One region of the Emticicia sp. SJ17W-69 genome, then DNA from elsewhere that is predicted to be linked to it. Evidence: riboswitches for the same ligand, from Rfam matches in the RefSeq annotation. Region 1 holds a riboswitch; the other holds the start of a gene.

Region 1 (5,402 bases):
TATTGGTAATTTCGACCCACTCAATCGCATCAATATAAATACCCAGATACCATTCGTCAATTTCATCGGGGTCGATGCCTGCCAGCAAACAAAAATTACCAATAATCATTAATCTCTGAATATGGTGGGCATAAGCCAGATGCAACGATTGCCCAATCGCATGTTTCATACAATTCATTTTGGTTCGGCCAGTCCAAAAGAAATCTGGGAGTTTGATTTTGTGTTCAAAAAAGTTAAGTTTTTGAAATTCAGGCATTTGATGCCAATAAATTCCACGCATATATTCCCGCCAACCGATGATTTGACGCACAAACCCTTCGATTTGAGCGATGTTGATTTTATCTTGGTTATGTTTCCAATGCTCGACAGCTTGTTCTACGACTTCTAAAGGCGAAAGTAATTTTATATTCAACGAAAATGAAAGTCGAGAATGATAAATGGACCAATATTGCATAGCCATTGCGTCTTCGTAAGTGCCAAAGTTTGGCAGACAGTTTTTTACAAAAAAATCCAATAATTGTAAGGATTCTTCTCGGGTCACTGGCCAAAAGAAAGCTTTCGGATTGATGTTTCCTATTGTTTGGATTTCTTGTTTTTGTACAAGTTCGTATATGTCTGAAATATCTCGACTAAATGTTAAAGGTTCCGGTGGTCGGTGTTCTTTTGGAAGTTTTTTTCGATTATCAGCATCATAGTTCCATTGACCCGTGAGCGGTTCGTTGCCATCCATCAAAATACCGTATTTTTTTCGCATCATACGGTAGAAATTCTCCATCAGAAATGTCTTTTTACCTTTGAAAAACTCTCCTAATTCGCTTCTGTGGCTCAGAAAATGCTCAGTGTCATAGACTTTTGAGGGAATATTGATGGTGCCTAAAAATGCCTTTAGTTGTTCGTCAAGGCGATATTCGTCAGGAAGCTGATATTCAAATTGTTGAATGGGGTTTTGTTCAATAATCCATTCAAGATTTTGTGTGAGTGATTGCTTATTTTGTACATCATCTAAACGCAAATAGATAATATGATGTCCTTGTTTTTCGAGGTTTTGTGCAAAAAGTCGCATGGCCGTAAAGAAGCCAACGATTTTTTGAATATGATGTTTCACATAGTCAGTTTCCTGCCTCATTTCCATCATAACATAAAGTATATCATTGTTTTTTTCTTGAAACCAAGTGTGATAATGATTGAGTTGGTCGCCCAGTATTAATCGAAGAACCATGAAGTTTTTGCTTAAATCTTTCATGGTTTTAAACTAATTATGGAAATAATTGTTCAAATATATCACACTAATCCTTCTGGATTGGGAATAAAATTCAAGAATGAGTCAGATTTTTTCTTGTACTTTTCGGTATCAAGAGCATAAAGAAAAGCTCCTTTTTTCGAGAAACCTTTTTGCTTTTCTTTTAATTTTATCAGAAGTCCTGTCGAAAGTATTTTCCTACTAAAATTGCGTTTATCAAAATTACTACCATAAATAGCTTCATAAAGATTCAATATTTGCGGAATTGTAAACTTTTCAGGCATCAATTCAAAACCAACAGGATGAAAAGCTGCCTTATAACGTAAGCGTTCTATTGCTATTTGTATCATCTCCCGGTGGTCAAAAAGCAATTCAGGCAAATCGTGCATCGAAAACCATTGAGCATGGTGCGTGTCCGAAATCTTTGTTTCGTAGTCTTTTACATTGACCAAAGCATAGTATGCCACCGCCACAGTTCGCTCCACAGGGTCACGATTGGGGTCACCAAAAGCATTGAGTTGCTCCAAGAAAATGCCAGTAACGCCTGTTAACTCGAATAAAATTCTTTCGGCAGCTTGATCAAGGCTTTCGTTGGGTTTTAACCAGCCTCCCATCAATGACCAAGTATCATGGTCGGTCTGAACACCACGTTTGACCAGCAATAATTTCAATTCTTCGCCATCAAAACCAAATATAATCGAGTCCAATGCCACTAAGCATTTGGTTTGTTGTTTGTAAAGTTCTAACATTCAATGTTTTTAGGGTCTATTATATTTAGGTATTTTTCGTCATTTCATCAGCAATATAGCATGACTGACTTCGATGAACAACAAAATTGCAAATTTTATCTAAAAAACTCATATTTTTGTGCAAAAAACCTCTGATGTCTCTTCTAAAAATACAAAATCTGCATAAAACTTTTGGGGGAAATTCCGCTGGGAAGCAAGCTGATAGTAGTAAAAAAGCCATTAATAATATCTCGCTTTCTATAGAGAAAGGTGAAATATTGACAATTTTGGGTGAAAGTGGCTCAGGAAAAACCACGCTTTTACATCTGATCGCAGCTCTACATGAGCCAGATGCAGGTAGTCTAACGCTTGATGGTGAACGTATTACGCCACCTTCAGAAAAACTGATTGCTGGGCATCCTGATATAAAGTTGGTTCGACAAGATTACGGCTTATTTCCGAATATGACTATTCGTGAGAATATTGCTTATGAATTACGTTATTATGAAGAAAAATATCGCAACAAAAGAATTGATAAATTGCTAAAAATCAGTGGTTTGCAAAAAGTGCAGAGTCATCTTCCTCGCCAAGTTTCGGGTGGTGAGCAGCAACGTGCCGTTATCGTTAAAGCCATTGCCGAGCAACCAAAATTATTGCTTTTGGACGAACCTTTTAGTCATTTAGACGCACTTAATAAGCGAAGATTAAAGAATGAAATATTACATATTATTAAAGATGATGGAGTAACTTGTATTTTTGTGACACATGATGTGGCTGATGCGTACGGTATGGCCGACCGCTTAGTAATCATGCAGAAAGGCAAAGTGCTACAAATTGGAACGCCAGAAGAAGTTTATCAAAATCCAATCAATCAATATGTTGCTGAAATTACGGGAGAGCTTGCCTTAAGTACTGAGTTAAGAGTTCTGAGTTCTGAGTTACAACTACAACTCAGAACTCAAAACTCAGAATTCAAAACTTTTTTCCTTCGTCCCGAGCAGCTTCGTATTTCTGAAACCTCTGAGATAAAAGCCCTTGTTGAATCAATAAAATTTCTGGGTGCATATTATGAAGTGATTTTAAAAATAGATAATTTAAGTTTGAAAATGTACAGTTTTGATAAATTGACAGTGGGTGATGTTGTGGGGATTGAGATTTTTGAATGAAATGTAAAATAAAAAGAGTCTTATAGTACTTATAAAACTCTTTAATTTTATAAAAATGCGGTAAGTTAAAATATCCTATTTTTAATTAAATAATAGATAAAAAATCCATTCTTAAAAACGTTTGCAGATATTTTCTGTGTACGTTGAATAAAATTTAGATAAAAATTTATTCTATTCTTTGCATTTGTTTAGGTAATTGTTCAACTTTGCATCAGTATCAAGAAACTCTGATTGAAAAATCAGAAATCCAACCGAGTCGAAACACTACGGTGGTCAAAGGATGCGGGCTGTTCTTAAGTCAAAAATGTTTTATTTTTCTCTTCAAAACTTCCGCAAAATAGTCTTAATACCAAGTTTTTTAAATGGGAGATTATTGATTGTTAGCTGTGTATTTGTGATGGTATTTTATTCACTCATTTACTCACTCACTCAATTACTCATTAGATTCAATAAATATCATTAACCAAAAACATAGGATTTATGCCTTATTTATTCACTTCTGAGTCTGTATCGGAAGGACACCCAGACAAAGTATCAGACCAAATATCAGATGCCCTGATTGATAACTTCATGGCGTTTGACCCTTCATCTAAAGTAGCATGCGAGACTTTGGTAACGACAGGTTTAGTTGTTTTAGCAGGAGAAGTAAAAACTCAAACTTATCTTGATGTTCAATCAATTGCTCGTGAGGTAATCCGTAAAATTGGTTATACTAAATCGGAGTACATGTTTGAGTCTAATTCTTGCGGAATTATCTCAGCGATTCATGACCAATCGGCCGATATTAATCAAGGTGTTGATAGAGCAGTAGCTGCAGATGATTTTGAGTCAAAAGCAAATGCTCAAGGTGCTGGCGACCAAGGTATGATGTTTGGTTATGCCACTCGTGAAACCGACAATTATATGCCATTAGCATTGGATTTGGCTCACACCATCCTCCAAGAAATGTCATATATTCGTAATAATGAACCTGAATTGATTCCTTATTTACGTCCTGATGCTAAATCGCAAGTAACAATCGAATATTCTGACGATAATGTTCCTCAAAGAATTGATACAATCGTTGTTTCAACGCAGCACGATGATTTCGCTGATGATAATACAATGTTGGCAAAAATCAAAGCCGATATTATCAATATTGTGATTCCACGTGTACAAGCAAAATTGAAAGCTGATTTACAATTGTTGTTCAACGACCAAATTACTTATCATATCAATCCAACTGGGAAATTTGTTATCGGTGGACCACACGGAGATACAGGTTTGACAGGTCGTAAAATCATCGTTGATACTTACGGCGGTAAAGGTGCTCATGGTGGCGGTGCTTTCTCTGGAAAAGACCCATCAAAAGTTGACCGTTCGGCAGCTTATGCCACTCGCCATGTAGCTAAAAACTTAGTAGCGGCTGGTCTTTGCGACGAAGTATTGGTACAAGTTTCTTATGCTATTGGTGTTGCAAAACCTTGTGGCTTGTTTGTAACAACGTATGGTACTGCCAAAGTTGATATGAGCGATGGCGAAATTGCACGTAAAGTAGAAGAAATTTTCGATATGCGTCCGTATGCAATTGAGCAACGTTTGAAATTACGTAACCCAATTTATTCAGAAACTGCTGCTTATGGCCACATGGGACGTAAAAATGAAGTGGTAACAAAAACTTTCAAAGGGCCAGATGGTTCCGTTGTTACCAAAGAAGTAGAACTTTTCACTTGGGAAAAATTAGATTATGTCGATGCAGTGAAAACAGCATTTGGTTTGTAAAAATTGCCGTCAGTGAATACACTGACAGAAGGCCGTAGATATAAGAAAAGGAAGTCGAAATGGCTTCCTTTTTTTGTGTCTGTACGACGGATTTCCTAATCCGTCAAACCTCCCAAAGCATCCTTCCAAAACAGCTTTTTCAAGATTAAGAAATAATGAGTATTTTCGCAGAAAAAAAGAACAAATTTCAATGAAAATAAGTAACCCAAATTATAAGATAATAATCAGTATTCTTTCTCTGCTTTCTTTTTCAGCATTTGCACAAATACCAAAACCAGCCAGTGTTATACCTACACCCAAGCCAACAGTCTATGCAATCGTCGAGCAAGTAAGAAAAAAATATGCCCCTGATAAACGTGTAGCTATTTTTCAGGCCGATTTGGATTCAAATCGAATAGTAGGGAAAACAAATTTGCCATTAGCAAAAAAAGATTTGTTAAATCGCTTAAAATCAAATGGTTATGTATTGGTTGATGCGATAAAAACTTTACCTGATGAAGATGATTT
Region 2 (5,402 bases), 2.3 Mb from region 1:
AATAGCCCTTATCACAGGAGCAACATCAGGTATTGGAAAAGCTACTGCCGAAGCATTTGCCAACAATGGCATTGATTTAATTCTTTGTGGCCGCCGTCAAGAGGTTTTAGACGAGCTGAAAGTTTATTTCTCAGAAAAAGTAAAAGTTACAACGCTAACTTTTGATGTCAGAAATCAAGAAGATGTATCAAATGCCATTGCATCTTTGCCCGAAGAATGGAAAAATATTGATATTTTAGTCAATAATGCAGGAAATGCTCATGGCCTTGAACCAATTCAACAAGGAAAAATCGAAGATTGGGATGCTATGATTGATGGCAATGTAAAAGGTTTATTATATGTTTCGAAAGCAGTAATGCCTACTATGGTCGAGCGTCAAACTGGGCATATTGTTAATTTGAGCTCAGTTGCTGGCAAACAAACGTATGCCAATGGTGCGGTTTATTGTGCATCTAAGTCAGCCGTTGAAGCCATTAGCGAAGGGATGAGATTTGACCTTACGCAATATGGCATCAAAATCACAAATATTGCCCCTGGAGCAGTAGAAACTGATTTTTCATTAGTGCGATTTAAAGGTGATGCCGAGCGAGCTAAAAAAGTTTATGAGGGCTTTGAACCTATTCAGCCAGAAGATGTTGCCGATGCGATTTTATACGCTATCAATACTCCTGCACGAGTCACAATCGCTGATATTGTACTTTACGCCAAAGCCCAAGCTGCTCCAACTGTAATTTATAGAAAGTGATTTCATCATTTGAATGACGAATTTTGAATACCGAATGACGAATATATCAATCGAAATTTGAATTCGTAACTCGTCATTCGTAACTTGTAACTGGCAAATTCGTGGATAATCTTCTTCAACGTGTAAAAGAAATTGACATTCGGCAAGTTGCACGAGATTTGGGTTTTGATATTGTGCAAAGTCGCCGAATGAATTGTCCTTTTCATGTTGAAGACTCTCCTTCTTTGGTATTTTACCCTCCTCCACAAAACGAATTTCATTGTTTTGGCTGTGGTAAACACGGTGATGTTATTAATCTTTATGCCGAAACTTGTCAGATAGATTTTAAGACGGCATTAGAAGAATTAGCAACTCGCTACATTCCTGCTTATGATGGCTCAAAAAATATAAAATTTCGCAAAATAGACATTAAAAGTGTTTATTCGAATAAGCCATTACCAGAAAAAACCTTTATTTTCAAACCAATTTATAGCGAAATCTACGAAAAATTCCAGCAATATTGTTTAAATCAAAATCCAACAGAGTCAACTCGAAAAGCAGCAGAATATTTACGAGGAAGAGGAATTGATGATTGGACAATCAGGCATTTCAAACTTTTTGTATTAAAAAACTATGGTGCTGCCAATGAGTTTCTGAAAACAAATTTTGCAATCGAAGACCTAAAGGCCTGTGGAATTGTGAATGAAAAGGGTAATTTAGTTTTCTTTGTTCATCCCATCATCATCCCTTATTTTCAAGATGGAAGAATTGTTTATTTACAAGGAAGAACCATTGGTGAGCCGCCCGAAGGAGCAAGTAAATATCAATTCCTTTCGGGAGTACCTCGTACTATTTTCAATATTGATTCTATCAAAAAACTTCGTCCCAATGCCGATGTATATATCACGGAGGGTGCTTTTGATTGCATGACTTTAGTAAAAAATGGCATGATAGCAGTAAGTTTAGGCAGTGCCAAAATCTTCAAAAAGGAATGGATTAAATACTTTAAAAAGTACAAAGTTTGGGTAAGTTTCGACAATGATGCTGCTGGTACTAAAGGAGCTGATGATTTGGTTGAAGAATTACTCGAAGCTGGAATTTTAGCAGAAAAAAGAGATTGGAGCAAAGGTTTTAAAGATATTAATGAATATTTTGGTAGAACAATTTTCTAAGTTGTTCTGCTATAAACAATTTAGAAAATTATTCTACGAAATTTGTTTTCTAACAATTCACACAGCATCTTTGCAATATCAATTCTTCTTCATAGAAAATTGATTTATACAGACGAGGGGAGAGAATAGGCTCTATGAACCCCGGGCAACCTGTCCCGCTACTTGCGATAAGGTGCCAATACCTACCGAAATGGTCAAAACCATTCGGACTTATAAACCAATCAAATAAAATCGTTGGTTTTAGATAGTACCTAAGTTCAAAGTGCCAATAGCACTCTGTATTTAACGCAATATTTTTAATTTTATGCCAAACGATATTATTCATTTCAAAGAAATTATAAAAAAAATGCCACCTAATCCTGCGGGTGCTTGGCATTATATTGATTTCCCAGAAAATGCTTATGAAGTTTTTGGCAGGCGAAACTTTGTAAAAGTTAAAGGTTTTATCAACGGAAAACCTTTCAAAAGTAATTTATTTCCAAAAGGAAATGCACTTCATGCCATTACTATTCCCTTGAAATTACAAAAAGAATTAGGTGTAAAACTAAATGATGAAATTACTGTTTCGATAGAAGAAGATTTTGAAGTGGTAATCGTCCCAATGCCAGTTGAGCTACAAGAAGCCCTTGATTTTGATGAAGAAATGGCTGAATTATTCTTTAAACAATCAAAATCTGTTCAAAAATTCCAAAAGATTTGGATAAATGATGGCAAACAAATAGAAACAAGAATCAATAGAGTAGTGGCACTTTCTGAAAAACTTAGAAAAAAGCGAAAACAGTAGCATTACAAAATTTCATCAACTAACATACTCATTTCTTTATGAAAAAAATACTTTTACTATTGTTGGCGTTGGTTACAATTCAGTCTCTTTTTGCACAAAAAAGCACTGGTCGTAGAGTAATTTTTAAAGTTGTAGCTGATTTAGAGAAATTTAACAAAGCAGAATTTCCTCGTGACACCATTAGTGACCATCCATTGGGTTCTTTTTCCGAAGAAGATTTGTTAAGAAGATATAAATTTCAATTAGCTGCTTATCAAACGCTTGAAAAAATAGATCAAAATACGCTTCCCTTCAATGACAAAATCAATTTAGAGTTATTAAAGCATGAAATTAAAAATCAGCTTACTTATTTTGAGTATCAAGAATATTTGAATCCGATCTTATCAGATGACGGTTTCCATATTGATATTGCTTTTATTGCAAGCAACAATTATAAAACTAAAAAATCTGTCGAATTATATATCCAAAAACTTAATGCGATTCCAAAATATACCGAACAGCATTTAGCATTGATAGCAAAAGGCTTGCAAGTGGGTATTTCTCAGCCAAAAGTGGCTTTGAAAGGCTATGAAAGTACTTACGAACAACACATCGTTGATGATGTAACAAAATCAGTATTTTGGAAGCCCTTTACTACAAAACCTTATGAAGTTAGCGATGCTGACTGGGAAATATTACAAAAAGAAGGCAAAAAAGCTATTTTTGAGCAAGTCATTCCTTCATTTCTACAAATAAAAACCTTTTTCGATAACGAATATTATCCAAAAACTCGCACTACTCTTGGAGCAAGTAATTTTCCGAACGGCAATGCGTATTATGCTGAAAAAGTTAAGTTTTTTACCACTACCAATCTTACTCCAAACGAAGTTTATAATATTGGTTTATCAGAAGTTGAGCGAATCAAAAAAGAAATGTATGATGTGATGAAAGAAGTAAACTTCACAGGTTCACTGAAAGATTTTATTCAAACATTAAGAACAGACCCTAAATTCTACCCAACCTCTGCAGAAGGTTTATTGAAAGAAGCTTCTTACATCGCCAAGAAAATTGATGGAAAATTACCTTTACTTTTTGGCAAACTCCCTCGACAACCTTATGGTGTTGTTCCTGTTCCTGATTTTTTAGCTCCATCTTATACAGGCGGGCGTTATTCTGGGGCATCTATTAATAGTACCCGTTCAGGAAGCTATTGGGTAAATACTTATAACCTCAATAGTAGAACGCTTTATACGCTCGAAGCTCTTACGCTACATGAGGCTGTTCCAGGGCATCATTTACAAAGTGCTTTGACGCAGGAATTAACGCATTTGCCTAAATTTAGACAAAATTTATACATCAATGCTTTTGGTGAAGGCTGGGGATTATATTCCGAATATTTAGGTACTGAATTAGGACTCTTTAAAGATCCTTACAGCCGTTTTGGGAAATTAACTTATGAAATGTGGCGTGCTTGTCGTTTAGTAATCGATGTGGGTATCCATGAAAAAAATTGGTCACGAGAACAGGCTGTTAACTATTTGGCTGATAATACGGCATTGTCGTTGCACGAGGTAAATACTGAAATTAACCGCTATATCTGCTGGCCTGGACAGGCGTTGGCTTATAAAATGGGAGAAATTAAAATAAAAGAATTGCGAAAAAGAGCAGAAAACCAGCTCAAAGACAAATTTGATGTGAGAGCGTTCCATGACTTGATACTTTCTGAAGGAACAGTTACACTTTCAATTTTGGATAAAATGGTTGATAGATATATTGCGGCAGAGTTGACGAAAATTAAAAAATAAGAATGGAAAATAAAGTATTTCATTACGACGAACCTTTTCAATTGGAATCTGGTCAGTGGCTACCCGAATTTGATTTGGCATACACAACTTATGGAAAACTCAATGAGGCGATGGATAACGTTATATGGGTTTGTCATGCTTTTACAGGAAACGCTAATCCATCGGATTGGTGGAATGGCTTGATTGGGGAGAAAAGATTGTATAACCCCAGCGAACATTTTATCATTTGTGCTAATATTTTAGGTTCACATTACGGCTCGACTAATGCTTTGAGCAAAAATCCAATTTCTGGCGAACCATATTTCCATGATTTCCCATTTTTAAGTATCAGAGATGTTGTAAATGCTCTTGACATTTTACGTAAAAGTCTAAATATCAACAAAATACAAACACTTTTAGGTGGTTCGCTTGGTGGGCAACAAGCCATTGAATGGGCAATTTTACAACCTGATTTGATTGAAAACTTGGTACTTTTTTCTACAAATGCGATCCATTCACCGTGGGGAATCGCCTTTAACGAATCGCAACGAATGGCGATTGCTGCCGACCCAACCTGGACAGAACGCAATCCAAAAGCGGGAATGAATGGCATGAAAGTTGCACGTTCAATAGCACTTTTATCTTATAGAAATTATGCCACTTATGGCCGTACACAATCGAGAGATGAAGGACAAGTTGATTTTTTTAGGGCCAACACTTATCAAAATTATCAAGGTGAAAAATTGGGTAAACGCTTCAATGCGTTTTCATATTGGACGCTTTCGAAAATGTTTGATTCGCACGATGTTGGACGTGGGCGAGGCAAAGTGGAAGATAGTTTGAAAGCAATAAAAGCTAAAACTTTGGTTATTGGAATTAGTTCTGATGTTCTTTTTCCACCCGATGAGCAAGCATTTTTAGCAAAACATATTCCTGATGCTCAATATGCTCTCATTGAC

What was found. Region 1 has a riboswitch for S-adenosylmethionine ahead of metK (methionine adenosyltransferase). Riboswitches for the same ligand answer to the same signal wherever they lie in the genome.
Region 2: another riboswitch for S-adenosylmethionine. It lies ahead of ACQUQZ_RS13820 (DUF1905 domain-containing protein); the one in region 1 lies ahead of metK (methionine adenosyltransferase).

What each region holds. Positions count from the first base shown of each region.
Region 1 covers NZ_JBNTQY010000001.1:1,136,511-1,141,912, forward strand. The annotation lists gene ACQUQZ_RS04870 (cryptochrome/photolyase family protein) at 1-1,243, opposite strand, end outside; gene ACQUQZ_RS04875 (NUDIX hydrolase) at 1,282-1,989, opposite strand; gene ACQUQZ_RS04880 (ABC transporter ATP-binding protein) at 2,124-3,134, shown strand; SAM-I-IV-variant riboswitch at 3,344-3,450, shown strand; gene metK (methionine adenosyltransferase) at 3,615-4,895, shown strand; gene ACQUQZ_RS04890 (NlpC/P60 family protein) at 5,086-5,402, shown strand, end outside.
Region 2 covers NZ_JBNTQY010000001.1:3,391,045-3,396,446, forward strand. The annotation lists gene ACQUQZ_RS13810 (SDR family NAD(P)-dependent oxidoreductase) at 1-745, shown strand, start outside; gene ACQUQZ_RS13815 (CHC2 zinc finger domain-containing protein) at 847-1,896, shown strand; SAM riboswitch class I at 1,998-2,115, shown strand; gene ACQUQZ_RS13820 (DUF1905 domain-containing protein) at 2,201-2,680, shown strand; gene ACQUQZ_RS13825 (DUF885 domain-containing protein) at 2,719-4,464, shown strand; gene ACQUQZ_RS13830 (homoserine O-acetyltransferase family protein) at 4,467-5,402, shown strand, end outside.